DNA from 4 places in the Enterobacter cloacae subsp. cloacae ATCC 13047 genome. Region 3 is predicted to be linked to each of the others. Evidence: predicted binding sites of a transcription regulator. Region 3 holds the regulator's gene; each other region holds the start of a gene.
What was found. Region 3 encodes PurR, which represses purine synthesis genes. Its sites were predicted from a motif close to CANGCAAACGTTTGCNTG; they were not measured.

Region 1: the regulator PurR is predicted to act here: its motif matches at 3,037-3,054, upstream of tusA (sulfurtransferase TusA).
Region 2: the regulator PurR is predicted to act here: its motif matches at 3,016-3,033, upstream of pyrC (dihydroorotase).
Region 4: the regulator PurR is predicted to act here: its motif matches at 3,558-3,575, upstream of gcvT (glycine cleavage system aminomethyltransferase GcvT).

Annotation. Positions count from the first base shown of each region.
Region 1 covers NC_014121.1:4,945,681-4,953,226, forward strand. Annotated here, with positions in the region: gene ECL_RS24075 (TRAP transporter substrate-binding protein) at 1-911, shown strand, start outside; gene ECL_RS24080 (TRAP transporter small permease) at 923-1,432, shown strand; gene ECL_RS24085 (TRAP transporter large permease) at 1,443-2,729, shown strand; gene tusA (sulfurtransferase TusA) at 2,735-2,977, opposite strand; gene ECL_RS24095 (7-cyano-7-deazaguanine/7-aminomethyl-7-deazaguanine transporter) at 3,145-3,810, shown strand; gene ECL_RS24100 (DcrB family lipoprotein) at 3,883-4,440, shown strand; partial or broken gene ECL_RS24105 (MFS transporter) at 4,445-5,697, opposite strand; gene ECL_RS24110 (AI-2E family transporter) at 5,807-6,856, shown strand; gene ECL_RS24115 (beta-ketoacyl synthase chain length factor) at 7,007-7,546, shown strand, end outside.
Region 2 covers NC_014121.1:2,618,971-2,626,516, forward strand. Annotated here, with positions in the region: gene ECL_RS12610 (YceH family protein) at 1-248, opposite strand, end outside; gene rimJ (ribosomal protein S5-alanine N-acetyltransferase) at 258-842, opposite strand; gene mdtH (multidrug efflux MFS transporter MdtH) at 1,079-2,287, shown strand; gene ECL_RS12625 (lipoprotein) at 2,409-2,969, shown strand; gene pyrC (dihydroorotase) at 3,097-4,143, shown strand; gene dinI (DNA damage-inducible protein I) at 4,218-4,463, shown strand; gene bssS (biofilm formation regulator BssS) at 4,736-4,990, shown strand; gene solA (N-methyl-L-tryptophan oxidase) at 5,107-6,225, shown strand; gene ECL_RS12650 (YceO family protein) at 6,282-6,395, shown strand; gene ECL_RS12655 (cytochrome b) at 6,614-7,180, shown strand; gene ECL_RS12660 (YceI family protein) at 7,182-7,546, shown strand, end outside.
Region 3 covers NC_014121.1:2,383,317-2,390,862, forward strand. Annotated here, with positions in the region: gene rnt (ribonuclease T) at 1-26, shown strand, start outside; gene grxD (monothiol glutaredoxin 4) at 70-417, opposite strand; gene ECL_RS11440 (C40 family peptidase) at 756-1,529, shown strand; gene sodB (superoxide dismutase [Fe]) at 1,652-2,233, shown strand; gene ECL_RS11450 (MFS transporter) at 2,269-3,435, opposite strand; gene cydH (cytochrome bd-I oxidase subunit CydH) at 3,599-3,688, opposite strand; gene purR (HTH-type transcriptional repressor PurR) at 3,986-5,011, shown strand; gene punR (DNA-binding transcriptional activator PunR) at 5,028-5,939, opposite strand; gene punC (purine nucleoside transporter PunC) at 6,055-7,254, shown strand.
Region 4 covers NC_014121.1:4,339,980-4,347,525, forward strand. Annotated here, with positions in the region: gene gcvP (aminomethyl-transferring glycine dehydrogenase) at 1-1,868, opposite strand, end outside; gene gcvH (glycine cleavage system protein GcvH) at 1,992-2,381, opposite strand; gene gcvT (glycine cleavage system aminomethyltransferase GcvT) at 2,405-3,499, opposite strand; gene ubiI (FAD-dependent 2-octaprenylphenol hydroxylase) at 3,897-5,099, opposite strand; gene ubiH (2-octaprenyl-6-methoxyphenyl hydroxylase) at 5,112-6,290, opposite strand; gene pepP (Xaa-Pro aminopeptidase) at 6,287-7,546, opposite strand, start outside.

The DNA.
Region 1 (7,546 bases), 2.6 Mb from region 3:
TTTCTGCGCAAACCATTAAAGCCGCCGATGTGCATCCTGAAGGCTACCCGAACGTGGTAGCCGTACAGCACATGGGGGAGAAACTCAAACAACAAACCGACGGCAAGCTGGAGATCAAGGTCTTTCCCGGCGGCGTGCTCGGGGATGAAAAGCAGATGATTGAACAGGCGCAGATGGGGGCGATCGACATGATCCGTGTCTCCATGGCTCCGGTGGCGGCGATCCTGCCCGATATTGAAGTCTTTACCCTGCCCTATGTGTTCCGCGATGAAGACCACATGCACAAAGTCATCGACGGCGATATCGGCAAGCAGATTGGCGACAAACTGACCGCCAACCCCAAATCGCGGCTGGTGTTTCTCGGCTGGATGGATTCCGGCACCCGTAACCTGATCACCAAAACGCCGATCGTCAAACCGGAGGATCTGAAAGGCAAAAAAATCCGCGTTCAGGGAAGCCCGGTGGCGCTGGCGACACTGAAAGACATGGGGGCTAACTCGGTGGCGATGGGGGTCAGTGAGGTCTACAGCGGCATGCAGACCGGCGTAATCGACGGCGCTGAGAATAATCCGCCGACCTTCATCGCCCATAACTATATGCCGATCGCCAAAAACTATACCCTCAGCGGCCACTTCATTACCCCGGAAATGCTGCTCTACTCAAAAGTGAAATGGGACAAGCTCAGCGCAGACGAACAGCAGAAAATCCTGACCCTGGCGCGCGAAGCGCAGTTCGAACAGCGCAAGCTGTGGCAGGCCTATAACGCCGAGGCGCTGGCGAAGATGAAAGCCGGTGGCGTGCAGTTCCACGAGATCGACAAATCGGTATTTATCAAAGCCACAGAGCCGGTGCGCGCGCAGTATGGCGAAAAGCATCAGGACCTGATGAAAGCCATTGCTGACGTTCAGTAAACGGAGAACGTATGTCCGAACTCTACCTGAAGTGGATGGACCGGCTGTATCTGCTCGCCATGGGCGTAGCGGGATGCGCGCTGCTGGTCATGACGGTGGTGATCCCGATTGGCATCTTCTCGCGCTATGTGCTGAATCGCGGTGAATCCTGGCCGGAGCCGATTGCCATCATCTGCATGGTGACCTTTACGTTTATCGGCGCGGCGGTGAGCTACCGTGCCGGGTCACACATCGCGGTGAACATGCTGACCGACCGACTGCCGGACATGCTGAAAACAGCGTGTGCGCGCGTGGTGGATCTGCTGATGCTGCTGATCTCGCTGATTATGTTCTGGTACAGCTACTGGCTGTGTGTCGAGCTCTGGGAGCAGCCGGTCGCCGAGTTTCCGATCCTGACGTCAGGGGAGAGTTATCTGCCGCTGCCGATTGGTTCTGCGGTGCTGATCCTGTTTGTCATTGAACGTCTGCTGTTTGGCTCACAGGAAAACCGTCCTGTGGTGCTGATCGGCAACCACAGTTAAGGGGTGAACAATGGATGCATTCGTTTTGTTATTCACCCTCGCCATTTTGCTGGCGCTGGGTATGCCGGTGGCGTTTGCCGTCGGCTTAAGCGCCGTCGCGGGCGCGTTGTGGATCGAGTTACCGCTCGAAGCGCTGATGATCCAGATCACCAGCGGGGTTAACAAATTTACCCTGCTGGCGATCCCGTTTTTCATCCTGGCGGGGGCGATCATGGCGGAAGGCGGCATCGCCCGACGGCTGGTGAATTTCGCGTATGTCTTTGTCGGTTTTATTCGCGGCGGGCTGTCGCTGGTGAATATCGTGGCCTCCACCTTTTTCGGCGCGATTTCCGGTTCATCGGTGGCGGATACGGCCTCCATCGGCAGCGTGATGATCCCGGAGATGGAGAGAAAGGGGTATCCCCGCGAGTATGCGGCGGCGGTCACCGCCAGCGGGTCGGTGCAGGCGATTTTAATCCCGCCTAGCCACAACTCGGTGATCTACTCGCTGGCCGCAGGCGGTACGGTCTCCATTGCCACGCTGTTTATCGCAGGCGTGCTGCCGGGGCTGCTGCTGGGACTGTGCCTGATGACGCTGTGTCTGTGCTTTGCCCATAAGCGCGGCTATCCAAAAGGCGAAAAGATCCCCTTTAAACAGGCGCTGAAGATTTTGCTGGACGCTCTCTGGGGGCTGATGACGGTGGTAATTATCCTCGGCGGGATCATGTCCGGGATATTTACCGCCACCCAATCCGCGGCGGTCGCCTGTCTGTGGGCATTCTTTGTCACCATGTTTATCTACCGCGACTACACGTGGAGCGAACTGCCGAAGTTGATGTGCCGGACGGTCAAAACGGTCACTATCGTGATGATCTTGATTGGCTTTGCGGCGGCGTTTGGCGCGGTGATGACCTACATGCAGTTGCCTATGCGCATTACGGCGTTCTTCACCTCGCTCTCGGATAACAAGTACGTGATCCTGATGTACCTCAACATCATGCTGCTGCTGATTGGCACCCTGATGGATATGGCGCCGATTATTCTGATCCTGACGCCGGTGCTGTTGCCGGTGACCCAGTCGCTTGGGATCGACCCGGTCCATTTCGGGATGATCATGATGGTGAATCTGGGGATCGGGCTTATCACGCCGCCGGTAGGATCGGTGCTGTTTGTGGCCAGTGCGGTAAGCAAGCAGAAAATCGAACATGTGGTACGCGCGATGCTACCGTTTTACGGCATGCTGCTGCTGGTGCTGGGAATGGTAACGTACATCCCGGCGATTTCGCTGTGGCTGCCGGGATTGTTAGGCATGCAGTAAGGGGGTTACCCCTTGCGGATCAAATACCGGTACGGCAGCGCTTCGGTCTGCTGTGCCACCAGTTCATGCTCCATAAAGGTACAAAAACCGGGGATATCGCGGGTGGTTGCCGGATCGTCAGCGATGATCAGCAGCGTTTCGCCGGTTTGCATATTGCGCACGGTTTTGCGCACCATCATTACCGGCTCAGGGCAGCGGAGGCCCTGCGCATCAAGGGTGTGGTCTGGAGTGGAAAACAGATCGGTCATGGTGTTCTCGGTCAGATAAAAACGGCTGTAGTTTACGCCCCGTAGCCAGCAATGCAAACCAGGTTAACGGTTGCGTAAAAACTAACCATTGCATTGTCCTGCCAAAGCAGTATCATGCTGCGGTTTTTATTGGGTTCCCTCACCCCAACGTATAAAAAGGTCACAATATGACGCCGTTTTCTGAATCGCAGCGCGTAAAAGCGTTGTTCTGGCTTTCGCTTTTTCATCTGCTGGTGATCACCTCCAGTAACTATCTGGTGCAGCTGCCGATCGCCATCTTTGGTTTCCATACCACCTGGGGCGCGTTCAGCTTCCCGTTTATTTTTCTCGCCACCGATCTGACCGTGCGTATTTTTGGCGCACCGCTGGCTCGCCGCATTATTTTTGCGGTCATGCTGCCGGCGCTGTTCGTGTCGTACGTTATTTCCTCCCTGTTTTACATGGGAAGCTGGCAGGGCTTTGAGGCGTTAACCCACTTCAACCTGTTTGTTGCCCGAATCGCTACTGCAAGCTTTATGGCCTATGCGCTGGGGCAGATCCTCGACGTGCACGTATTTAACCGCCTGCGTCAGAATCACCGCTGGTGGATGGCCCCCACCGCCTCGACGCTGTTCGGCAACGTCAGCGATACGCTGGCCTTCTTCTTCATTGCCTTCTGGCACAGCCCGGATGCGTTTATGGCCGAACACTGGATGGAAATTGCGCTGGTGGACTACTGCTTCAAGGTGCTTATCAGCATTGTCTTCTTCCTGCCGATGTACGGCGTGCTGCTGAATATGCTGCTGAAAAGACTGGCAGATAAATCTGAAATCACAGCATTGCAGGCTGGTTAAGGGTTCGCTTTATCAGTTGTGATAAGATGGACAAATGAGCCGTTATGGCCGTTTATCGAAAGGAAGAAGTCAATGCGCAATCTGGTTAAATATGTCGGGATTGGCCTGCTGGTTGTCGGCCTTGCAGCCTGTGATAACAGCGACACGAAAACGCCTGCTCAGGGCGCGTCTGCAGAGAGCAACGCAACCGGTCAGCCGGTGAACCTGCTGGACGGTAAACTCAGCTTCTCTCTGCCAGCGGATATGACTGACCAGAGCGGCAAGCTGGGTACCCAGGCGAACAACATGCACGTCTATTCCGATGCAACCGGGCAGAAAGCGGTGATTGTGATTGTGGGCGACGATACCAGCGAAGACCTGGCCGTGCTGTCCAAACGTCTGGAAGATCAGCAGCGCAGCCGCGACCCGCAGCTGCAGGTGGTGACGAACAAGTCCATCGAACTGAAAGGCCACACGCTGCAGCAGCTGGACAGCATTATCTCTGCAAAAGGTCAGACAGCTTACTCTTCCGTGGTGCTGGGTAAGGTTGATAACAAACTGCTGACCCTGCAGATCACCCTGCCAGCGGAAGATCAGCAGAAAGCGCAGACTGCCGCTGAAAACATCATCAACACCATCGTGATTCAGTAACACGTCAGGATGATGACGTGGCCTCCGGTGCCTGCACCGGAGGCCATTTTTTTAGCCGCCACGTGAGCATCAGGGCCATCACCACCAGACCCGCAGCCGCAAGATAGATAACCGGCACGCCTGCCCAGGCCATGACCAGCCCAGCCAGCGGCCCGGTAATGCCCAACGACATATCCATAAACACCGTGTAGGTTGCCAGCGCCGCCCCCTGATTCTGCGGCGGCACGGCTTTCACCGCCACCACACCCAGCGCCGGGAAGACCAGCGAAAAACCGGCTCCGGCGAATAACACGCCAACTTTTGCCATCCACGGCGCGGTCGCTATACCGGTCAGCAGCAGCCCGACAATCTCAACCGCAAAGCAGATCATCGCCACATTCAGCCCGCCCAGGCGGTTAATACCGTTCGGGAAGAGCAAACGGGCACCCACAAACGCACAGCTGAACAGGGTTAACGCAAAGGCCGCCCCATCCCAGCCTTTGGCGTCATAAAACAGCGTGATAAAGGTGGCGATCACCCCAAAGCCGGTGGTTGCCAGCGCCAGTGCCATACCATACGGCCAGACGCGCCCCAGCACTGCCCGGAACGGCAGCGGTTTACCTTTGCTGGCCTTCACTTTCGGGCGCGGCAGGGCAAACAGGATCGCCACCAGCGCGACCACCATAATGGTGCCCGCCAGCCCGTACAGTCCGCCATACGCATAGCACATCACCCCAAGCGGGGCGCCAAGCGCCATTGCCCCGTAGGTGACAATGCCGTTCCAGGAGATCACCCGGCCAATGTGCGGTGCCCCGACCACGCCTACGCCCCACAGCGTCGAGCCGGTTCCTGCCAGGCTTTGCCCAATACCGAGGATCACCCGGCCCAGGCACAGCAGCACCAGGCTGACCAACGGCCAGTGGCTGGTCGTTGCCGCCAGCAGGTAACTCAGGCCACTGAGAAAACAGCCGCATAATCCTGTGATCACAATGCTCTTCGGCCCGAACAGATCCGCGTAGCGACCCGCATGCGGGCGACTCAACAGCGTGGCGAAGTACTGCAGGCTAATCACCAGCCCCGCCCAGAATGCGCTAAACCCCATCACGTCATGCACATAGCCCGGCAACACCGCCAGCGGCAGGCCAATCGTCAGATAACTGGCAAAGTTAAAAATCACAACGGAGACAATGCGCAGATTAAGGCGTAATCCGCTTAATGCCGGTTCGGCGGCGGGTTCGGGCATGAGGTTTTACCTGGATTTTTGCAACAGTGTTTCACTATTACCACGACGCCAGCAGAAAATCAGCAGCGACTTTCAGATTAACGGTGCCAGACGAAGCGAAACCCGCGCACTACACTTAACGGGCAATCACATTAAGGAACACGAATGACCCCTAACCCGCCCGACAAAGCAGGACTCCACATCCTGTTAAAACTCGCCTCCCTGGTGGTGATCCTCGCCGGTATCCATGCTGCCGCCGATATTATTGTCCAGCTTCTGCTGGCGCTCTTTTTTGCCATTGTGCTTAACCCGCTGGTGACCTGGTTTTTGCGCCGGGGTATCAGCCGCCCGGTGGCCATAACCATTGTGGTTATCGTGATGCTGATTGCCCTCACTGCCCTTTTCGGCGTGCTGGCCGCCTCGCTGAGCGAATTCTCCACGATGCTGCCGCAATACAACAAAGAGCTGACGCGCAAGATCGTGGCGCTTCAGGAGATGATGCCGTTTCTGAATCTGCATATTTCGCCGGAACGGATGTTGCGCCGGATGGATTCCGAAAAAATCATGACCTACGCCACCACGCTGATGACCGGCCTGTCCGGCGCCATGGCCAGCATTTTGCTGCTGGTCATGACGGTGGTGTTTATGCTGTTCGAAGTGCGCCACGTGCCCTATAAGCTGCGTTTCGCGCTGAATAATCCGCAAATTCACATCGCCGGTTTACACCGCGCGTTAAAGGGCGTCTCCAAATATCTGGCCTTAAAAACCCTGTTGAGCGTCTGGACCGGCGTGATTGTCTGGCTGGGGCTGATGCTGATGGGCGTGCAGTTCGCGCTGATGTGGGGAGTGCTGGCGTTTTTGCTGAACTACGTGCCCAACATTGGCGCGGTACTCTCCGCCGTGCCGCCCATGATTCAGGCGTTTCTGTTTAATGGCTTCTATGAGTGCATGCTGGTGGGGGCGCTGTTCCTCGTGGTGCATATGGTGCTGGGGAATATTCTTGAACCACGGATGATGGGCCACCGGCTGGGCATGTCGACGCTGGTGGTGTTCTTATCCTTACTGATTTGGGGATGGCTGCTGGGCCCGGTTGGGATGCTGCTGTCGGTACCGCTCACCAGCGTCTGTAAAATCTGGATGGAGACCACCAAAGGCGGCAGCAAACTGGCGATACTGCTGGGGCCGGGCCGACCCAAGAGTCGGCTTCCCGGTTAATCGTCTGGGGTGAGACGGAACATGACTCTACGGGAAATTTTTAGGAGAAACGTTATTCGCAAGCCTGCGACAACACTGTACGATGTACGCTGTAACATCGCGCTTGCGAAGTAAAAATCACAGAAACAGGTTTATCGCGGACGCGCGTAGATGAAATTTACCCTCACCATTATCGACTGGCAGGCCAGAGCGCCAGGACTCAGCGATGCCGGCGCATGGCAGGCATGGTCGCGCCAGTCTGACGCCATCGATCCCGCCGCGCCGCTTGCAAAACTGACCGATCTGCCGATGATGACCGCCCGCCGCCTCAATTCGGGCAGTAAGCTGGCGGTGGATATTGGTCTTGCGATGCTGCGCAAACATCGTATCGATGCCGTGGTCTACAGCAGCCGCCATGGCGAGCTGGAACGCAACTACCGTATTCTGCAAGCGCTGGCGACGGAGCAACCCGTCTCCCCCACCGATTTTGCAATGTCTGTTCATAACGCCGCGGTCGGCAATCTTACGATCACCGCAGGTCAGCCGATTGTCTCATCCTCGGTCTCCGCCGGGATGGACACCTTCCAGCAAAGTTTGTGCGAAGTGTTGAGTCTGCTTCACGCGGGCTACTCCCGCGTTTTGCTGGTGGATTTTGACGGCGTCCTGCCCGAGTTTTATCACGCCGGGCTCCCGCCGCAGATGCCCGTCTGG
Region 2 (7,546 bases), 240 kb from region 3:
TGCTCGTACTTGGTCACGCGGTTACCGAAACCGCTGACCGTGCGCAGGTAATGGCGTTTAACCAGTTCATCGAGAATATCCTGCACCTCATGTTCGCCGAGATTCATCACCGGCTCACGGTTGGTTTTCTGGTTACACGCCATCGTCACGGCATTGACGGAGAGCGGATACTGTTCCGGCGTGGTGACCTGTTTTTCCAGCAGGCAGCCAATCACACGCGCTTCTGTTGCGCTTAACTGATATTTCATCTCTTCTCCTTAGCGGCCTGCCGTCCAGTCCCGGGTGGTTAATGCTGTCAGTACGTGGTCGCGCCACTCTCCGTCTATCAGCAGATAATCTTTAGCATACCCCTCTTTCTCAAACCCCAACCGCGCGAGCAAATTACCGCTGCGCTGATTGTGTGGCATGTAGTTCGCCATAATGCGATGGATATGTTGCGTGCGCTGCATATAACGGATCGCCACCGTTAGCGCTTCATACATCAGCCCCTGCCCTTGCCATTTCTGGCCGATGGAGTAGCCGAGGTAGCAGGCGTGAAACGATCCGCGCACCACGTTGGAAAAGTTGGCAATGCCGATGATCTCTTTTTCCTCCGGATCCAGCAGCGCGAAATAGAACGCGCTTCCCTGCTTGTGGAATTCTGCAATCATGCTGAGGCGCGCCTGCCAGCCGGAAGGGTAGCAATGGCTCTCATCCCGAACGGGTTCCCAGGGTTTTAAAAACTGGCGATTCTCGGCGTAATAATCCGCCAGACGCCAGGCATCACGCTCGTGCACCAGACGAACAACCAGCCTGTCCGTTGTCAGACGCACTTTTGGCACATTACTGCGATAGCCAAACATCGATACCACTCCTTCCCGTCACTTCTGCTTACCCATTAGCTTTACTATACCTGCGCCTGTGCCGTCTGTGAAAACAGTGACATACCATTTTGACCTCTTTTCACATTTTTCGATGAGAACTCTCTATCAAAGCGCTCTTTTGATAAAAAAATATTGTCACGCGCGGGGGTGGGAAAAAACGTGGCGACACCGCAGAATGTTAGCGTGCTCACCATCCTGTTTTCCCTGGAGGGAAAATGTCCCGCGTATCACAGGCCAGGAGCCTGGGTAAATATTTCCTGCTAGTCGATAACATGCTGGTCGTGCTCGGCTTTTTTGTTGTGTTTCCCCTCATCTCGATCCGCTTTGTCGATCAAATGGGCTGGGCGGCACTGATGGTCGGTATCGCGCTCGGGTTACGCCAGTTTGTCCAGCAGGGTCTGGGCGTGTTTGGTGGCGCCATCGCTGACCGCTTTGGTGCCAAACCGATGATCGTGACGGGCATGCTGCTACGCGCGGCAGGCTTCGCCACCATGGCAATTGCCCAGGAGCCGTGGCTGCTGTGGTTTTCCTGCTTCCTCTCCGGTATCGGCGGCACCCTGTTTGACCCGCCGCGCACCACGCTGGTGGTTAAACTCATTCGTCCGCAGTACCGGGGACGCTTCTTCTCAATTTTGATGATGCAGGACAGCGCCGGGGCGGTGATTGGCGCCCTGCTGGGAAGCTGGCTGTTGCAGTACGACTTTCGTCTGGTCTGCGCGGCGGGTGCGCTGCTCTTTATTCTGTGTGCGCTCTTTAATGCCCTGTTTCTGCCGGCATGGAAACTGTCAACGGTCAAAGCCCCGGTACGCGAAGGTCTTGGCCGCGTGCTGCGAGACAAACGCTTTGTTACGTACGTGCTGACCCTGACGGGGTATTACATGCTGGCCGTTCAGGTCATGCTGATGCTGCCGATCATGGTAAACGACATTGCGGGCACCCCGGCCGCCGTAAAATGGATGTACGCCATAGAAGCCTGCCTCTCTCTGACCCTGCTCTACCCGATCGCCCGCTGGAGCGAACGGCGTTTTCGCCTGGAGCATCGCCTGATGGCCGGGCTGTTATTGATGACGCTCAGCATGATGCCCATCGGGCTGGTGAACTCGCTCCAGCAACTGTTTACGCTGATTTGCACCTTCTATATCGGCTCCATTATTGCCGAACCGGCTCGTGAAACGCTGAGCGCCTCGCTTGCCGACGCGCGCGCTCGCGGCAGCTATATGGGGTTCAGCCGCCTGGGGCTGGCCTTTGGCGGTGCATTGGGTTACGCCGGCGGCGGCTGGCTGTTCGATGCCGGAAAAGCCCTAAGCCAGCCGGAACTGCCCTGGGTCATGCTCGGCGTGGTCGGCTTTATGACGCTCCTTGCGCTGTGGTGGCAATTCAGCCAGAAGCGCAGCGCGAGCGGCATGCTCGAACCTGGGGCATAATATTCCCTGCGGCGGGGCCTCCCCCGCCGCCATTATCAGTTTTTTCTGCTGGTTTCCGCTATTTCACCCTGACATACTGGCGTAACAGGACAGTAGCGCCGATTTTTCGTTGAGGAACACTATGAAAAAAATTGTCATTGCCGCCGCATTCATTGTCAGCGGCCTGCTGGTAGGTTGTAACCAGCTTACGCAATACACCGTCAGTGAGCAGGAAATTAATCAGGCGCTGGAAAAACATAATAACTTTTCAAAAGACATTGGTGTGCCGGGGCTTGCCGATGCGCATATCGTCCTCAGCAATCTCACCAGCCAGATTGGGCGCGAAGAGCCGAATAAAGTCACTCTCGCCGGGGATGCCAATCTCGATATGACCTCTCTCTTCGGTAACCAGAAAGCCAACATTAAGCTGAAGCTCAAAGCGCTGCCGGTCTTTAACAAAGAGAAAGGGGCCATCTTCCTACAGGAGATGGAAGTGGTAGACGCGGACGTCACGCCGGACAAGATGAAACCGGTGATGCAGACCCTGATGCCTTACCTGAACCAGTCCCTGCGCAACTACTTTAACCAGCAGCCGGCCTATGTCTTAAGTGAAGACAAGAGCAAGGGTGAGGCACTGGCGAAAAAATATGCCAAAGGCATCGAGGTGAAACCGGGAGAGATCGTTATTCCATTCACCGATTAACCTGAAGGGGCGCAAAAGCGCCCTTTTTTTTACGGAAAAGTGTGCAAACGAAAACGTTTCCGCTTATGATTTGTGTCCGGCAAAAACAGCCATCCTAATGACTGATTCCTGACAAGCCGGAGCTTCCATGACTGCACAACCCCAGGTTCTTAAAATCCGCCGCCCTGACGACTGGCATATCCATCTGCGTGATGGCGATATGTTGAAAACGGTCGTGCCGTATACCAGCGAAATTTATGGCCGCGCGATTGTCATGCCTAACCTGGTTCCACCAGTCACCACCGTTGATGCCGCTATGGCTTATCGCCAGCGAATTCTTGATGCCGTGCCGGCAGGACATGATTTCTCTCCGCTGATGACCTGCTATCTGACCGACACCCTCGATCCGAATGAAGTGGAACGCGGCTTTAACGAAGGCGTGTTCACCGCGGCGAAACTCTACCCGGCTAACGCTACCACCAACTCCAGCCACGGTGTCACCAGTATTGACGCCATCATGCCGGTTCTGGAGCGCATGCAAAAACTGGGCATGCCGCTGCTGGTACACGGTGAAGTGACCCACGCCGACATTGATATCTTCGACCGTGAAGCCCGCTTTATCGAAACCGTAATGGAGCCGCTACGCCAGCGTCTTCCTGCGCTTAAAGTGGTGTTTGAACACATCACCACCAAAGATGCCGCAGAGTATGTCCGCGATGGCAATGAACTGATTGCCGCCACCATCACGCCGCAGCATCTGATGTTTAACCGCAACCACATGCTGGTTGGCGGCGTTCGTCCGCATCTCTATTGCCTGCCCATTCTGAAGCGTAACGTTCATCAGCAGGCGCTGCGTGAACTCGTTGCCAGCGGTTTCTCCCGCGCCTTCCTCGGCACGGACTCCGCGCCTCATGCACGCCACCGCAAAGAGGCCAGCTGCGGTTGCGCAGGCTGCTTTAATGCCCCTACCGCACTCGCCAGCTACGCCACCGTGTTTGAAGAGATGAATGCCCTGCAACATTTCGAAGCGTTCTGCTCGCTCAATGGACCACGCTTCTACGGGCTGCCGGTCAACGAAACGTTCATTGAACTGGAGCGTAAAGAGAGCCGCGTGGACGAGGCCATTCCGCTGACGGATGACACGCTCATCCCATTCCTTGCCGGTGAAACCGTCAACTGGACGGTAAAACGCTAAAAAAACAGTGCCCCTTGTTGTCAAACCCATAATATACCTGTATAAATAAACAGTATATTACACAGGGGGCATTTATGCGTATTGAAGTCACCATAGCCAAAACAACCGTTCTGCCTGCTGGCGCGCTTGATGCGCTGGCCGGTGAATTATCCCGCCGTATTAACAGTACTTTCCCTGACAACGCTGGTGCCGTAACGGTTCGTTATGCGGCGGCAAACAACCTCTCCGTCATTGGCGGCGCGAAAGAAGATAAAGACCGTATCAGCGAAATCCTGCAGGAAACCTGGGAAAGCGCCGACGACTGGTTCATCACAGATTAATCTTGCTCCCTCATTGTTCTTTTTTGCCGGGTCGCCCCGGCTTTTTTTCGTCTGAAATCCGGTTCGTTCAAATTAATTCGGCAACAAATTTAAAAATCGTGAACAAGGTGGTGTTTTATTGTTCGAACAATCCTAAAAAGCTGAAAAATGTGTTGCCAACTGTTTATTTTTCCCTTGCGAACCCTTATTACTTGTATACTGAAGATGCTTTCAGAAAAACATGCATTGAACCTCGGAGCCGTTGTCTTCTAACACGCATTAAGGGGGTTATAATGGAAAAGAATAGCGAAGTCATCCAGACCCATCCGCTTGTTGGCTGGGATATCAGTACCGTAGATAGCTACGATGCGCTGATGCTGCGTTTGCACTACCAGACCCCGAATCAACTCAACCGTGAAGAAGCGGAAGTTGGACAGACGCTGTGGCTTACAACAGACGTCGCCCGTCAGTTTATTTCTATTTTAGAGGCAGGTATTGCCAAAATAGAATCTGGCGACTATCAGGAAAATGAGTATAAACGGCACTAGGTTTATACCTATTCTTCGCTCAACAGGCACCCTCCGGGTGCCTTATTTATTTCTCCCTTGTGTCAGCCCGCATAGTTAATTACTCTGCTAACAAAGCGTAAGTTCGAGAGATGGATATGAGATACGACTTAATCATTATTGGTAGCGGATCCGTGGGGTCTGCCGCCGGTTATTACGCAACGCAAGCGGGTCTGAAGGTCCTGATGATCGATGCCCATCGTCCTCCCCATGCAGAGGGCAGCCATCATGGCGACACCCGGCTTATTCGCCACGCCTATGGTGAAGGCGAGCGCTATGTTCCGCTGGTGCTCCGCGCCCAGACGCTATGGGATGAACTGGCGAAGCTGACGGAAGAACGCATTTTCGAACGCACGGGCATCATCAACCTGGGCCCTGCCCGCTCTGATTTTCTGGCCAACGTTGAACAGAGTGCGAAAGCGTTTAATCTTGATGTGGAGAAGCTGGACGCGGCAGGCATCATGGCCCGTTGGCCAGAGATTGCCGTCCCGGACGATTATATCGGCCTGTTTGAAGCCAACTCCGGGGTCTTACACAGTGAAACGGCCATCAAAACCTGGATCGATCTTGCGGAAAAAGCGGGCTGCGCTCAGCTCTTCAACTGCCCGGTGGAATCCCTCACTCATCACGCTGACGGCGTTACGGTCACCACTGCGGACGGAGAATATTCAGCGTCCCGTCTGCTGATTAGCGCAGGCACCTGGGTCACCCGTCTGCTGCCCGATCTGCCTGTTCAGCCGGTGCGCAAGGTCTTCTCCTGGTTCCAGTCGGATGGCCGTTACAGCGCACAGAATAAATTCCCGGCATTTACCGGGGAGTTACCGAACGGCGATCAGTTTTACGGCTTCCCGTCTGAGAAAGACGCACTCAAAATCGGAAAACACAATGGCGGGCAGGCGATCTCCTCCCCAGAAGAGCGTAAACCGTTCGGTGCATACCCACAGGATGGCTCCGAAGCGTTTACCTTCCTGCGCAATATCCTGCCGGGCGTAGGCGGCTTACTGTATGGTGCTGCCTGCACCTACGACAACACGCCGGACGAAGACTTCATCATTGACACCCTGCCGGGGCATGACAACACGCTACTCATCACCGGCCTCAGCGGTCATGGCTTTAAGTTCGCCTCCGTGCTGGGCGAGATTGCTGCGCAGTTTGCCCAGGGGATCGCACCGCAGTTTGATCTCACCCCCTTCTCACTTTCGCGTTTTAGCAGATAATCCGCCGCGGGTTTCGGACGTCCGGAACCCGTTTTCCAGACAGAAAACGGGACATTATGCGCAGGATCGTTGGCTTTCTTATCAATAACATTCGTGAGCATTTTATGCTCTATATTTTATTATGGGGGCTGCTGGCACTCATCGATATTATTTACATTGTATTTTACTGAAAAGTGAAGCTGACAATTACTGACATTACTTTAGGTTAGCTTAATCTTTTGCTTGCTGCTTATTCCGCCTTGGACGAAGCGATTGAATTACATTTGCGGATCATTTTCAAAACTGCTGAAATAAATAAAATAAAAATCTATATTCAATTATTTCAGTTGCAATATCATTTATTCCCGTTCATTTTTACTATTCTGTTTTTCTTCGAATGGTCATTCTGATGCAATTGCGTAACTCCTCTCAGCGCTACGGAATAATATCCATGTGTTTACACTGGATAGTTGCTCTTACCGTTTATGCAATGTTCGGACTGGGTCTGTGGATGGTGACGCTCAGTTATTACGACGGCTGGTATCACCAGGCACCAGAACTGCATAAAAGCATCGGCATCCTGCTGATGATGACGTTGTTTATTCGCGTGATCTGGCGTCACATTTCCCCGCCGCCCGCCGCGCCCAAAACCCACAGTAAATTAACGCGTGTCAGCGCGGTTGCCGCGCACGTTACGCTCTATATCCTGCTGTTCGCCATTCTGATTAGCGGGTATCTCATTTCCACTGCAGACGGCAAGCCGATTAACGTCTTTGGCCTGTTTGAGGTTCCGGCCACGCTCTCTGACGCAGGGGTTCAGGCCGACACCGCAGGCGTGGTGCATCTCTGGCTCGCGTGGAGCGTGGTGATCCTGTCTGTCCTGCACGGGCTTGCCGCCCTTAAACACCATTTCATCGATAAAGACGATACGTTAAAGCGCATGCTTGGCCGTTCGTCAGTTGACTCTGGAGCATAAAATGAAAAAACACCTGCTGGGTATCGCATTAGGTTCTCTGCTATTCACCACCGGTTCTGCCGTGGCGGCTGATTATAAAATTGATAAAGAAGGCCAGCATGCTTTCGTCAATTTCCGTATTCAGCACCTCGGTTATAGCTGGCTCTACGGTACCTTTAAAGATTTTGACGGCACATTCACCTTTGACGATAAAAATCCTGCCGCCGATAAGGTCAATGTGACCATTAATACGAATAGCGTCGACACCAACCATGCAGAGCGCGATAAACATTTGCGTAGTGCGGAATTCCTGAATGTATCAAAATTCCCACAGGCGACCTTTACGTCGACCGAGGTGAAGAAAGAAGGTGAGAAGCTGAATATTAC
Region 3 (7,546 bases):
TGGCGATGGGCGACAGCGAAGAATAAAAAAAGCGACCTCTTAAGGTCGCTTTTTTATTTGCGCAGAAAATTACTCTGCGTCCGGCTCTTCGGTTTTGTACTTCGCCGCCGTCTCTTTGATTAGCTGCTGCAGTTCGCCGCGCTGATACATTTCAATCAGGATATCGCAACCGCCAACCAGTTCACCGTCGACCCAAAGCTGCGGGAACGTCGGCCAGTTCGCGTATTTTGGCAGCTCAGCGCGGATGTCCGGGTTCTGCAGGATATCAACGTAAGCAAAACGTTCACCACAGGCAGAAAGCGCCTGAACCGCTTGCGCGGAGAAGCCACAGCTTGGCAGCTTCGGAGAACCTTTCATATACAGCAGAATCGGGTTTTCAGCGATCTGGCGCTGGATTTTTTCAATAGTGGTGCTCATGTCTTGCTTCCTTTAACTTCTGTTACGGCATTAGTCTGACATTGTAGCGGTTCAGACTGGCATCGGAAAATAACATTTTTGTCACGTATAGCTATTTTATCGCGAGTGGCGAAAAGTTGCATTGTAAATGGTGCTTAACCCTGCGGCAGGCAGGGTTTTGCTTAGGGCGTGAACAATTGTGCGACAAATCGATGAATTTTTTTGCACTTGCTAACGAAACAGGTTTTTAGATTGAAAAATGCTATTAACTTCTCGGGTTTTTATGGATTAGAATCGACGGGCTTTGTAAATCACACGCGGGTATTATTGATGACCTGCATTTATCAGGGGACTGCCCAGTGGCGCGGATAAATAAAATCTCGATCACGCTCTGTGCTTTACTGTTTACATCACTCTCTTTCACGCCAGCGGCAAACGCCTCTCAACAGGCGCGGCACTCTGCTGTGCAAAAAACGCATCTGGCAAAAACCACAGAACGTAAAAAAAAGACTACCACTAAGAACGAAAAGAAAAAAACAACCGCTCAAACGAAAAAGACCGCCTCCAGCAAATCGAAATCAACATCTTCCCGCACTGCCCTCGCATCGAAACGTAAAGCCTCAAAAACTGCTGCCAACCTCGTAACGGAAAAATGCACCACGCGCAAAGGGCATAAAGCCAAATGCACGAAAGTGACAAAAATTGCCGACGCGCATAAGGTTCGGGTACAGAAAGCGCAAAAAACGGCGATGAATAAGCTGATGGGGCAAATTGGCAAACCGTATCGCTGGGGTGGCACCTCTCCCCGCACCGGTTTTGACTGCAGCGGGCTGGTGTATTACGCCTATAAAGATCTGGTGAAATTCCGCATTCCGCGTACCGCCAATGAAATGTACCACCTGCGCGACGCCGCCCCCGTTAACCGTGGCGAGCTGCAAAATGGCGATCTGGTCTTCTTCCGCACCCAGGGTCGCGGTACGGCTGATCACGTCGGCGTGTATGTGGGTAACGGGAAGTTTATTCAGTCCCCACGAAGCGGTCAGGACATTCAGATCACCTCGCTTAGCGAAGACTACTGGGTGCGTCACTACGTCGGCGCACGCCGCGTCATGACGCCGAAAACCATCCGCTAAACCCTGCCCTGCCGTCACTACGGCAGGGTAAGTTCCTCTTTTGCATACCCTTTCAATTTGCTATCCTGTCCTTGTTGTCTGTGTGGTTATTGGCAACGCAAAATACAATAAGGAGAGAAGCAATGTCGTTCGAATTACCTGCACTACCGTATGCAAAAGACGCCCTGGCACCGCACATTTCTGCGGAAACCCTGGAATATCATTACGGCAAACATCACCAGACCTATGTCACCAACCTGAACAACCTGATCAAGGGCACCGATTTTGAAGGCAAAACGCTGGAAGAGATCGTCCGCAGTTCAGACGGTGGCGTATTCAACAACGCTGCTCAGGTGTGGAACCACACCTTCTACTGGCACTGCCTGGCACCAAATGCTGGCGGCGAGCCGACCGGCGAACTGGCTACTGCGATTAACGCCGCCTTTGGCAGCTTTGCGGAGTTCAAAGCGAAATTTACCGATGCCGCAATCAAAAACTTCGGTTCTGGCTGGACATGGCTGGTAAAAGAGGCCGATGGCAAACTGGCTATCGTCTCCACGTCTAACGCGGGTACACCACTGACCACCAGCGCGACTCCGCTGATGACCGTGGATGTCTGGGAACACGCGTACTACATTGATTACCGTAACGCGCGTCCTAACTACCTGGAGCACTTCTGGGCACTGGTTAACTGGGACTTTGTGGCGAAGAACTTCGCCGCGTAAGAGAGACGCAGAAGGGTTTCCCCTTCTGCGTTTTTTTATTCGGCAGCACAGGCCGCTTCAGGCTGTTTACGACCCGACATCATCACTAACAGCAGGCCAAGCGCGGCAATAATGGCCCCCATCACCGGCACAAAGCTGTATCCCAGACCACCCGAAATCACAGTACCGCCCGCTGCAGCACCGAGCGCATTGCCCAGATTGAACGCGCCAATATTCACCGACGATGAAAGACCCGGCGCCTCATGCGCGACGCGCATTACGCGCATCTGCAGCGGCGGAACCACGGCAAAGGTGGCCGCACCCCAGACGACCATCGCAATGGCCGCGCCATACTCATTACGCGCCAGCCAGGGAATGGCAATCATGATGACAATCAGCAGGGTCAGAAAACCCTTCAGCGTTCCGCTTACGGAGCGGTCAGCAAATTTCCCACCCAGATAGTTACCAATCGAGAAGCCCACGCCAATCAGCACCAGCATCGCGGTGATAAAGATCGGCGTCGCGTGAGTGATGTCATGCAGCACCGGCGAAATATAGGTGTAAAGGGTAAACATCGCCCCGGCACCCAGCACGGTGGTGAGCAGCGCCGAGAGCACCTGCGGGCGCATCAGTACCGACAGCTCTTTACGAACTTCAGGACGCTCACCAGCGCTGCCTTTCGGCAGAGAGAAGAACAACGCCACCATCGCGACAACACCCAGTACGGCGGTTGCGAGGAACGACATACGCCAGCCAATGACCTCACCCAGCCAGGTGGCCGCAGGAACGCCGCCAATGTTGGCGATGGTCAGGCCCATAAACATGGTTGCCACGGCACTCGCCTGCTTGTGTTTGGGCACCACGCTTGCCGCCACCACCGACCCCAACCCAAAGAAAGCGCCGTGGTTAAGGCTTGTCAGGATACGTGACAGCATCAGCGTGGTGTAATCAGGCGAAATGGCGGAGAGCACGTTGCCAAGGGTAAAGATAGCCATCAGGAAAATCAGCGCATTGCGGCGCGCTCGGTGGGAAAGCAACAGCGTCATCAGCGGTGCCCCTACCATCACACCAATGGCATAGGCGCTGATTAACATCCCGGCTGCAGGGATAGAGACGTCCACACCGCGGGCGATAACCGGTAAGAGTCCCATAGGGGAAAATTCAGTGGTGCCAATCCCAAAAGCGCCAATCGCCAGGGCCAGCAGGGGAAAATTGATTTTCATGCGTCAACTCCGGATGCCGTGTCATGTGTTGACACAGAACAAAGAAGCCGAAAGCATGACATCAATCACAAAAAATGAGAAGTTAACAAATTGGCAAAAGATTTTTGCCGGAGATGTAACAATGAGGGCAAGCGGGAGAGAGCGAACGCCCCCTCCGCGTAAATCAGTGCAGTGCAGCCGTCAGACCTGCAGCAACAATCAGCGCCAGCACAATAACGGTGGTGAACAGCGAAAACTTCAGATCGGAACTCATCAATTTTTCTCCTTTTAATCCCCCCACGAAAAGTGAGCTTGCTCATTTTTACACAATTTACGTCAAAAATCTTCCAGGATTTAAACGGATAACCACTTTAGCTCTTCCCCTTTTCATCAAGATAGGACAAAATTCCACGCTAAATTTATTAGCGTACCGGCCATTGACCCCCTCCTGACGTCCCGTGTCGTTTTCCTGGCGTGCCGCAATTCAAAATTGCGTGATAAGGGTGAGAGAAGGCAAACGTTTACCTTCAAGGTTTTCAGGAGTTTAGGATATGGTCTGGAGTGACATTTAATGGCAACAATTAAAGACGTAGCAAAACGCGCAAACGTTTCCACTACAACCGTATCACATGTAATTAACAAAACCCGCTTCGTGGCGGAAGAGACGCGCAACGCCGTCTGGGCGGCAATCAAAGAGCTGCACTACTCGCCGAGTGCCGTTGCGCGTAGCCTTAAAGTTAATCACACCAAATCCATTGGTTTGCTGGCGACCAGCAGTGAAGCGGCCTATTTTGCCGAAATCATCGAAGCGGTTGAGAAAAACTGCTTCCAGAAAGGCTATACCCTTATCCTCGGCAACGCGTGGAACAATATTGAAAAACAGCGCGCCTATCTGTCGATGATGGCGCAAAAGCGTGTGGATGGCCTGCTGGTGATGTGTTCCGAATACCCGGAATCTGTCCTTTCCATGCTGGAAGAGTATCGTCATATCCCGATGGTGGTGATGGACTGGGGCGAAGCGCGCGCCGACTTTACCGACTCCGTCATCGATAACGCCTTCGAAGGCGGTTATATGGCGGGCCGCTATCTGATTGAACGCGGTCACCGTGAAATTGGCGTGATCCCGGGGCCGCTCGAGCGCAACACCGGTGCTGGCCGTCTGGCCGGGTTTATGAAGGCGATGGAAGAAGCGCTGATCACCGTGCCGGAAAACTGGATCGTGCAGGGCGACTTTGAGCCGGAGTCTGGCTACCGCGCCATGCAGCAGATCGTTTCTCAGCCGCATCGTCCAACGGCGGTGTTCTGCGGCGGGGACATCATGGCGATGGGGGCCCTGTGTGCAGCCGATGAGCTGGGCCTGCGCGTGCCGCAGGATATATCCGTGATCGGCTATGACAACGTGCGCAACGCGCGCTTCTTTACGCCTGCGCTGACCACCATCCACCAGCCGAAGGATTCTCTCGGTGAAACGGCCTTCAATATGCTGATGGACAGGATCGTCAACAAACGTGAAGAGTCGCAGTCCATTGAAGTTCACCCGCGCCTTATCGAGCGCCGTTCCGTTGCGGATGGTCCATTCCGCGACTACCGTCGTTAATCTCGTGTGGAGCCAGCTAAGCTGGCTCCCGTAGCCATTCCCGGTTAAGCGTTTCGCTGTCTCCCAGATAATCCAGTAGCCATGCCATGGCGGGCGACACATCATTTTGTTGCCACGTCAGGCAGCAGGCCGCATCCGGGAACGGATTCTCCAGCGTCAGCTCGACCCATTCACCGGTATCGATTCTCGGCTTAGCGAAATGGACGGGAACCATCGCGACGCACAGCCCGGCGCTGAGGCAGGTCGCGGAGGATTCCCAGTCCGGCGCTACCACCCGCCGCTGGTTATCAAGAAGCCAGGTAATACGTTTTGGCAACGAGCGCGAGGTATCCTCCAGCACCAGCGACGGCCAGTTGCGCAGCGTGTCGTCACTCAGCGGTCCCTCCAGGGCAGCCAGCGGATGATCGTGTGCCACGACACATTTCCAGCTCAACATGCCCATATCGCGAAACGCATAGCGCCCCCCGACGGGGATCGCCTGGGTTGCGCCAATCGCCATCTCTGCCCTGCCGTCCGCCAGCGCGTCCCAGACCCCGTTGAATACCTCCTGCGAGACACGAAGTTCAACGTCTGAAAAATGGCGATAGAAATCCACGATCATCTGCCGGGTACGCTCCGGCTTAACGATATTGTCCACGGCGATGGAAAGATGTCCGCGCCAGCCGTTGGCGATCTGCTGGCACTGTTCGCGGGTGATCTGCATTTTTTTGATAACAGAACGCCCTTCTTTCAAAAACCACGCGCCAGCAGGCGTTAATTCCACATCGCGATGCCGCCGTTCGAACAGCGGAACCGCCAGCCACTCTTCAAGCTGCCGCACCGTGTAGCTGATAGCCGAAGGGACGCGGTGCAACTCCTGTGCCGCACCGCTAAAGCTGCCGTTACGCGCGACAGCATCCACCACTTCAAGAGAATAATCTGACCACATTTTCTGCCTGCAAAAAATTTGAATGCAACCGCCAAATATTAGCGTTTCACAACCCGCTTTGCACTCCCTACACTCTGCGCCAGTGTCTACCTGCCTCCTCAAGGAGAATAAAACAATGCAACCCAGGAATGGATTTTTAGTCTGGCTCGGCGGTTTGAGCGTGCTGGGCTTTTTGGCCACCGATATGTACCTGCCCGCGTTTGCGGCGATGCAGGAAGATCTGCAAACGCCAGCCGCGGCCATCAGCGCCAGCCTGAGTTTGTTCCTCGCCGGTTTTGCCATCGCACAGCTGCTCTGGGGCCCGCTCTCCGATCGCTTCGGGCGTAAACCGGTGTTGTTGCTGGGCCTGGCCATTTTTGCCGCAGGCTGTCTGGGAATGTTGTGGGTACGCGATGCGACCTGGCTGCTGGTGCTGCGCTTTGTGCAGGCCGTCGGCGTCTGTGCCGCGGCGGTAACCTGGCAGGCTCTCGTGACCGACTACTACCCGGCCAACCGTACCAACCGAATTTTCGCCACCATTATGCCGCTGGTTGGCCTGTCACCCGCCCTCGCTCCCCTGCTGGGCAGCTGGATCCTCGCGCACTTTGACTGGCAGGCCATTTTTGCCACGCTGTTTGCCATCACCCTGGTACTGATGCTGCCAGCGTTTGCCCTCAAGCCCGCGCATAAAAAAGAGGCGCATGCTGACGCTAAACCGATCACGTTCCTCTTCCTGCTGAGCGCCAAAGCGTATCGTGGTAACGTCCTGGTCTATGCCGCCTGCTCGGCGAGCTTCTTCGCCTGGCTCACCGGCTCGCCGTTTATTCTGCACGATATGGGGTACAGCCCGGCCGCCATTGGTCTGAGCTATGTCCCACAGACCATCGCCTTCCTGCTGGGCGGATACGGCTGCCGTGCGGCGCTGCAGAAATGGGAAGGCCAGCAGATGCTGCCCTGGCTGCTGGCGCTGTTTGCGTTGAGCGTGGGCGCCACCTGGGCCGTTGGGTTTATTCCAGGCGTCGGTCTGACGGAGATTTTGATTCCGTTCTGCGTGATGGCGGTGGCTAACGGTGCCATTTACCCTATCGTGGTCGCACAGGCGTTACGTCCTTTCCCGCAGGCGACAGGACGCGCCGCGGCGCTGCAAAATACCCTGCAGCTCGGCCTGTGCTTCCTGGCAAGCCTGGTGGTGTCAGCGCTGATTGCCACCCCGCTGTTAACTACCACCAGCGTGATGCTGGTCACCGTTGCGCTGGCAGTAATGGGTTATCGCATGCAATCCGCCGCACAGCGCGAGCTTGAGAACCATGCTCAGGCGGAAACGTCGCACGCGTAATCACTGGGGAAAATATGTAACATTTCAGTGATTAGGTTGCTAAGAATTTTCTATTGAATCACCAAATTTTGAGGCCTATACTAAATTTGGTTCGATTAAATACGATAAATATTAAGTGTTAACGGGAGCCGGAGTGCTCCCGTTTTACCATGGAAGGCATTTCGGCAAGGGTTATCTCCCTTCCTCTGTTCTACGTCGGATACTAGCCTCGCGGTATTTACCGTGAGATTTCTCACAAACCATAAAAAGCGTCTACGCTGTTTGAAGGTTCTGATCACAGTAAGGTGATGGA
Region 4 (7,546 bases), 2.0 Mb from region 3:
GCCACCACGACGACTTCCATCCCCGCCATCTGGGCGGAGGCCGGGTTGGTGCCGTGGGCAGAGCTTGGGATCAGGCAGATATCACGGTGGCCTTCGTTACGGCTCTCGTGATAGTGGCGGATCGCCAGCAGACCGGCGTACTCACCCTGCGCACCTGAGTTTGGCTGCATGCAGAGCGCGTCATAACCCGTCAGTTTCACCAGCCAGTCGGAGAGCTGGTTGATCATCAGGTGATACCCTTCCGCCTGTTCGGCAGGGCAGAACGGGTGCAGCTCGGCAAACTCAGGCCAGGTGATAGGGATCATCTCCGCCGCCGCGTTCAGCTTCATGGTGCAGGAACCCAGCGGGATCATCGCCTGGTTCAGCGCCAGATCCTTGCGCTCCAGAGAGTGCATGTAACGCATCATCTCGGTTTCGCTGTGGTAGCGGTTAAAGACCGGGTGCGTCAGGATCGCATCGTTACGCAGCATGCTTTCCTGAATTGAACGGCTGTCGAGCGCGACCTCTTTGTCCAGCGTATCAATATCCAGACCGTGCGCGTCGCCCAGCAACACGTTAAACAGGTTGACGATATCTACACGGGTGGTGGATTCATCGAGGGTGATGCCGACCGCGTTATGGATGTCGCTGCGCAGGTTGATTTGCGCCGCATCAGCACGCGCCAGCACCGCCGCTTTGTCCGCCACTTCAACGCACAGGGTGTCGAAGTAGTGAGCGTGACGCAGTTTGAGGCCTTTCTGCTGCAGACCGCAGGCCAGAATATCGGCCAGACGGTGAATGCGGCTGGCGATGCGTTTCAGGCCAACCGGACCGTGGAACACCGCATACAGGCTGGCAATGTTAGCCAGCAGAACCTGCGAGGTACAAATGTTGGAGTTCGCTTTCTCGCGGCGGATATGCTGCTCACGCGTCTGCATCGCCATGCGCAGCGCAGTGTTACCGGCAGCGTCTTTTGACACACCGATAATACGGCCAGGCATGGAGCGTTTGAATTCATCTTTTGCCGCAAAGAATGCCGCGTGCGGGCCGCCGTAGCCCATCGGCACGCCGAAGCGCTGCGCAGAGCCGAAGACGATATCCGCACCCTGTTTGCCAGGCGCCGTCAACAGTACCAGTGCCATAAAATCAGCGGCGACGCTGACAACGACTTTGCGGGATTTGAGTTCGGTCATCAGGGCGCTGTAGTCATGCACTTCGCCGGTGGTGCCCACCTGCTGTAGCAGCACGCCAAAGACATCCTGGTGATCCAGTACTTTGTCGGCATCGTCGACAATCACGTCGAAGCCAAAGGTTTCCGCACGAGTGCGTACCACATCCAGCGTCTGCGGATGAACATCCGCCGCCACGAAGAAGCGGTTGGCGTTTTTCAGCTTGCTCACGCGTTTCGCCATTGCCATGGCTTCTGCCGCGGCGGTCGCTTCATCCAGCAGAGACGCAGAGGCGATGTCGAGACCGGTCAGATCCAGGGTCACCTGCTGGAAGTTCAACAGCGCTTCCAGACGGCCCTGGGACACTTCCGGCTGATAGGGGGTATACGCGGTATACCAGCCCGGGTTTTCCAGCATGTTGCGCAGGATCACCGGCGGTAACTGCACGTTGGTATAACCCATGCCAATGTAAGACTTATAGCGCTTGTTAAGGGCTGCAATGGCCTTTAATTCTGCCAGCGCAGCAAATTCAGTCGTCGCCTCGCCCACCTGTGGTGGCGTGGCAAGCTGGATGTCTTTTGGCACGATCTGGCCGATCAGTGCGTCTAATGAATCCGCGCCAACTGTCTTCAGCATCTCCTGCTGTTGCTGAGCATCCGGCCCTATGTGACGTTCAATGAAGGCGCCACGGTTTTCAAGCTGGCTTAAAGTCTGTGTCATGAGCGATGGTTCCTGAAACGTGCAGTGAATATAAGTTCCCTCTCCCACCGGGAGAGGGTTTAGGGTGAGGGGAAGATGGGCACCCTCACCCCTGTCCTCTCCCGAAGGGAGAGGGATAATGGCTTACTCGTCTTCTAACAGGGCTTCGTATGCGGTGGCATCCAGCAGCGCAGCAACCTGTGATTCGTCGCTGGCTTTGATCTTGAAGATCCAGCCGCCTTCATACGGTTCGCTGTTGACCAGTTCCGGGGAGTCGCTCAGCGCGTCGTTGACGGCAATGATTTCGCCGCTCACCGGTGCATAGATATCGGATGCCGCCTTAACAGATTCCGCGACAGCGCAGTCATCGCCCGCGCTAACGGTCGCGCCCACTTCCGGCAGGTCAACAAACACCATGTCGCCCAGCAGCTCTTGCGCGTGCTCGGTGATCCCAACGGTATAAGAGCCGTCCGCCTCTTTGCGCAGCCACTCGTGTTCTTTGCTGTATTTCAGTTCTGCTGGCACATTGCTCATTGAAGTTCTCCTGATAAAAATGATTAGGCGACCGGCTTACCGGCGCGAACAAAAATCGGTTTGGTCACGTGGACCGGCATTTCGCGGTTGCGGATCTGTACCACCGCCGTTTCGCCAATGCCGGCCGGCACGCGTGCCAGTGCAATACTGTAGCCCAGCGTCGGGGAGAAGGTACCGCTGGTGATCACGCCTTCACGCGGATTGCCGTCTGCATCGGTAAAACGTACCGGCAGTTCGCCGCGCAGCACGCCTTTTTCCTTCATCACCAGGCCAACCAGCTGTTCAGTGCCCTTTTCGCGCTGCATCTCCAGCGCTTCACGGCCAATAAATTCGCGGTCAGCCGGTTCCCACGCGATGGTCCAGCCCATGTTAGCGGCCAGTGGAGAGACGCTTTCGTCCATCTCCTGACCGTAAAGGTTCATGCCCGCTTCCAGACGCAGCGTATCGCGCGCGCCCAGTCCTGCTGGCTTGACGCCCGCTTCCACCAGCGCACGCCAGAAGTCGGCGGCTTTTTCATTCGGCATGGCAATTTCATAGCCCGCTTCACCGGTATAGCCGGTGGTGGCGATAAACAGATCGCCCGCCTGCACGCCGAAGAACGGCTTCATGCCAGCGGTGGCTTCACGCTGCTCGTTGTTGAACAGCGTGGCGGCTTTCGCCTGCGCGTTCGGCCCCTGTACGGCGATCAGCGACAGATCATCACGGACGGTGATGTCGATGGCATACGGTTCAGCGTGTTGGGTAATCCAGGAGAGGTCTTTTTCGCGGGTGGCGGAGTTTACAACGAGGCGGAAGAAATCTTCAGTGAAGTAGTAGACGATAAGGTCGTCAATCACGCCGCCAGAGGCATTTAGCATGCCGGTATAGAGCGCTTTACCTGGCGTCTTCAGTTTTGCGACGTCGTTTGCCAGCAGATAACGCAAAAACTCCCGGGTGCGGCTACCGCGCAGGTCGACAATTGTCATGTGGGAGACGTCGAACATACCGGCATCGGTACGCACTGCGTGGTGTTCATCAATCTGGGAGCCGTAATGCAGCGGCATCATCCAGCCATGAAAGTCCACCATACGTGCACCGCATAACACGTGTTGTTCGTACAAAGGAGTCTGTTGAGCCATCTTTTCCTCGTTGAAAAATTCACCGTGAATCCCGGTATCGGCCCCGTCATTCGGCACCGACGCAAACGTTCTCTTTTACCTGAACTTACCACCGAAACCGACGGTTAACCATAAGGTAAAACAGGTCATCACATTAGCTTATGACCAAAAAACGCTGAAAAGCCTACAGAGTTATTCACTGGTAAAATGCGATTCAACCCGCATAAAATTAACAACGATCTAACAATATTTAGCACATGGTGATATTTCATGCGGAAAAACGGGCCAAATTTCCGTAACGTAAAAATAGCCAGATTAGATTATCTAATGCGAAAAATGGCGTGAAATTAGATTATTTCAAACGAGGATATTTACCCGGCGCAGAGGCCGGGTAAATAAAGTGTGACGGGGATCGAGATTAACGTAACCAGTCGGGAAGATCGTTAAGACCCATCGCCTGACGAAGGAGTTGAGGTTTTACGCCCGGAAGGGTGTCGGCCAGTTTCAGGCCGATGTCGCGCAGCAGTTTTTTCGCCGGATTTGCCCCGGCAAACAGCTCGCGGAAGCCCTGCATGCCTGCCAGCATCACCGCCGCGCTGTGCTTGCGGCTGCGTTCGTAGCGACGCAGGTAGAGATGCTGGCCGATGTCTTTACCTTCGCGGTGCAGACGGCGCAGCTCATTCACCAGCTCTGCCGCATCCATAAAGCCAAGGTTAACTCCCTGTCCGGCCAGCGGATGAATGGTATGCGCCGCGTCACCCACCAGCGCGAGACGGTGCGCCGCAAACTGGCGCGCGTAGCGGCCGGTCAACGGGAATACCAGGCGTTCGCTCTCAAGGGTGCACAGACCAAGACGGTTATCAAACGCCATGCATAGCGCCTGATTAAACGCCTCTGGCGTCGCCTCGCGCATCAGCTGTGCTTTTTCCGGCACCAGAGACCAGACGATCGAGCACAGGTGCGGATCGCTCAGCGGCAGAAATGCCAGAATACCGTCGTTATGGAAAATCTGGCGCGCAACGCCGCCGTGCGGCTCTTCAGTACGGATGGTTGCTACCAGCGCATGATGACGATAATCCCAGAAGGTCAGGGGAATATCCGCCTTGTTACGCAGCCACGAGTTTGCGCCATCCGCGCCCACCACCAGCCGCGCGGTGAGCATGTCGCCGCTCTGCAGGGTGAGAAACGCTTCGTTTTCGCCCCATGCCACCTGCTGGATTTGCGCGGGCGCCATCAGGTTGATATCGCTGCAGGATTGCGCTTTTTGCCATAACGCATGGTGAATGACGGCATTTTCGATGATATGACCCAGATGGCTATAGCCCATGCTTTCATCATCAAACGCGATATGGCCAAAGCTGTCTTTGTCCCACACTTCCATTCCGTGATAGCAACTGGCACGCTGCGCCACGATATCTGACCAGACGCCAAGGCGCGTCAGTAGTTTTTCGCTGGCGGCATTAATTGCCGAGACGCGCAGTTCCGGCGGCGCATCGTGCGCAACGGGCTGAGGCAGATTTTGCTCCAGCACGGCCACGCGCAGACCGCTGCCCTGTAAACCACAGGCCAGCGCCAGCCCTACCATTCCGCCGCCCACAATGGCGACATCAACATTTTGCACGATGATAACTCCTTAACGCGCGACCCAACCAAGGGTCCGCTGCGCCAGCACGTCACGTGCCGGAATGAATAATTCCATCGCCATCAGCCCAAGGTTGCGGCCTGCAACCAGCGGTGCCCAGCGATTGGCAAACAGATGTACCAGGCCATCGGTGACGCCGATAGTCGCTTCTTTATCGGCCCGGCGTCGCTTCTGATAATGGCTGAGCACCGGATACGCGCCGCAATCTTTTTGCTCATGCCACGCCTGAGACAGAGTCTCTGCCAGGCTCATTACGTCGCGTAGCCCAAGGTTGAAGCCTTGCCCGGCGATTGGGTGCAACGTCTGCGCGGCATTGCCGACCAGCGCCACGCGATGGGAGATGGACTGAGATGCCGTGGTCAGCGACAGCGGGTAAACAGCGCGTTTTCCCGCATGGGTAATACGCCCCAGCCGCCAGCCAAAGGCTTTTTGCAGTTCGGTACAGAAACGGTCGTCGGACCAGGCCTCAACGTCAGCCGCTTTATCCTGAGGATGGCACCACACCAGCGAGCAGCGTCCGTTTGACATCGGCAGCATGGCCAGCGGGCCGTGCTGAGTGAAACGTTCAAACGCCCTGCCGTTGTGTTCTCCCGCCGTAGAAACGTTAGCAATAACGGCGACCTGTCCGTAAGACTGGGCGCGCCATTCCACGCCGCACTGGGTGCCAAGCGCAGAACGTGAACCATCGGCGGCGACCAGAAGCTGGCCATCCAGAACCGTGCCGTTTTCCAGCGTCACGCTGACCGCCGCTTCGCTGCGGCTGAAGCTGGCGACGCGTGCCGGGCAATGGAGCGTTACACCCGGGGCATCCTGCAATAAACGGAACAGACGCAGCCCGACGTCGTGAAGTTCAACCACCCGGCCTAAGGCATCAATGCGGTAATCCTGCGCATCCAGCGTCACAAACCCGGCATGGCCACGATCGCTGACGTGAACGGTGTTAATTGCCGTCGCACAATCCGCAATCGCCTGCCAGATGCCAATTCGAGCGAGCTGCTGGCAGGTCCCCTGAGCCAGGGCAATGGCGCGGGCATCAAAACCGGGATGGTCGGACGCCTCTGGCGCCACGGCCTCCACCAGATGGACCGGAAGTTGCCCTTTCGTCAAATGCGAGATGGCCAGCGCCAGCGTAGCTCCCGTCATCCCCCCACCAACGATAATCACGCTCATGGGCGTGCCGCTGCCATCAGCGCCTCAATGTCATCGGCGTTTTTCACCACGCCCGCGGTCAGGTTTTCGTTACCGGTTTCGGTGATGACAATGTCATCTTCGATGCGAATACCAATTCCACGGTACGCTTCCGGCACGTCGGCATCCGGCGCAATGTAGAGCCCCGGTTCAACGGTCAGTACCATACCCGGCTCCAGCACGCGAGAACGTTCTGAACCATACGCGCCCACATCATGCACATCCAGCCCCAGCCAGTGGCTCAGGCCGTGCATAAAGTAGGGGCGATGCGCATTTTCAGCAATCAGGGTATCCACATCACCGTTCAGAATCCCGAGCCTTACGAGGCCAGTAATCATGATGCGCACCACTTCGCCGGTTACTTCCTGGATGGAGGTGCCGGGGCGATAGAGCTTCAGCGCGGTTTCAAGAGATTCAAGAACGATGTCATAAATTTCGCGCTGCGCGGGGGTGAACTTACCGTTCACCGGGAAGGTACGGGTAATGTCGCCCGCATAGCCCTGATATTCGCAGCCTGCATCAATCAGCACCAGATCGCCGTCACGCAGTTCACTTTCATTTTCGGTGTAGTGCAGAATGCAGCCGTTTTCACCGCCGCCGACAATGGTGTTGTAAGAGGGATAACGCGCGCCGTGGCGGTTGAACTCGTGGTGAATCTCGCCTTCCAGCTGATATTCAAACAGGCCGGGATGGCACTTTTCCATCGCCCTTGTGTGAGCCAGCGCGCTGATTTCGCCTGCACGACGCATAACGTCCAGCTCTTCCTGCGATTTAAACAGGCGCATCTCGTGGACCACCGGGCGCCAGTCCGTCAGCGTGGCCGGGGCGGAGAGATTCTGCCGGGAGCCTTTACGCAGCTTATCCAGCGCGGTGAAGACTATCTCATCGGCATACGCATACTCACCCTGCGCGTGGTAAAGCACATCCAGCCCGTTCAGCAACTGATAGAGCTGCTGGTTGATTTCGCTGAACGCCAGCGCACGGTCCACACCCAGTTTCGCGGGCGCGGCCTCTTGCCCCAGGCGGCGACCAAACCAGATCTCCGCGGTGAGATCCCGTACGCGGTTGAAAATCACGCTGTGGTTGTGGGTGTCATTGCTCTTGATCAGCACCAGTACCGCCTCCGGTTCATTGAACCCGGTGAAGTACCAGAAATCGCTGTTCTGGCGATAGGGGTATTCACTGTCGGCACTGCGCGTCACTTCGGGCGCGGCAAAAATCAGCGCAGCGCTTCCGGG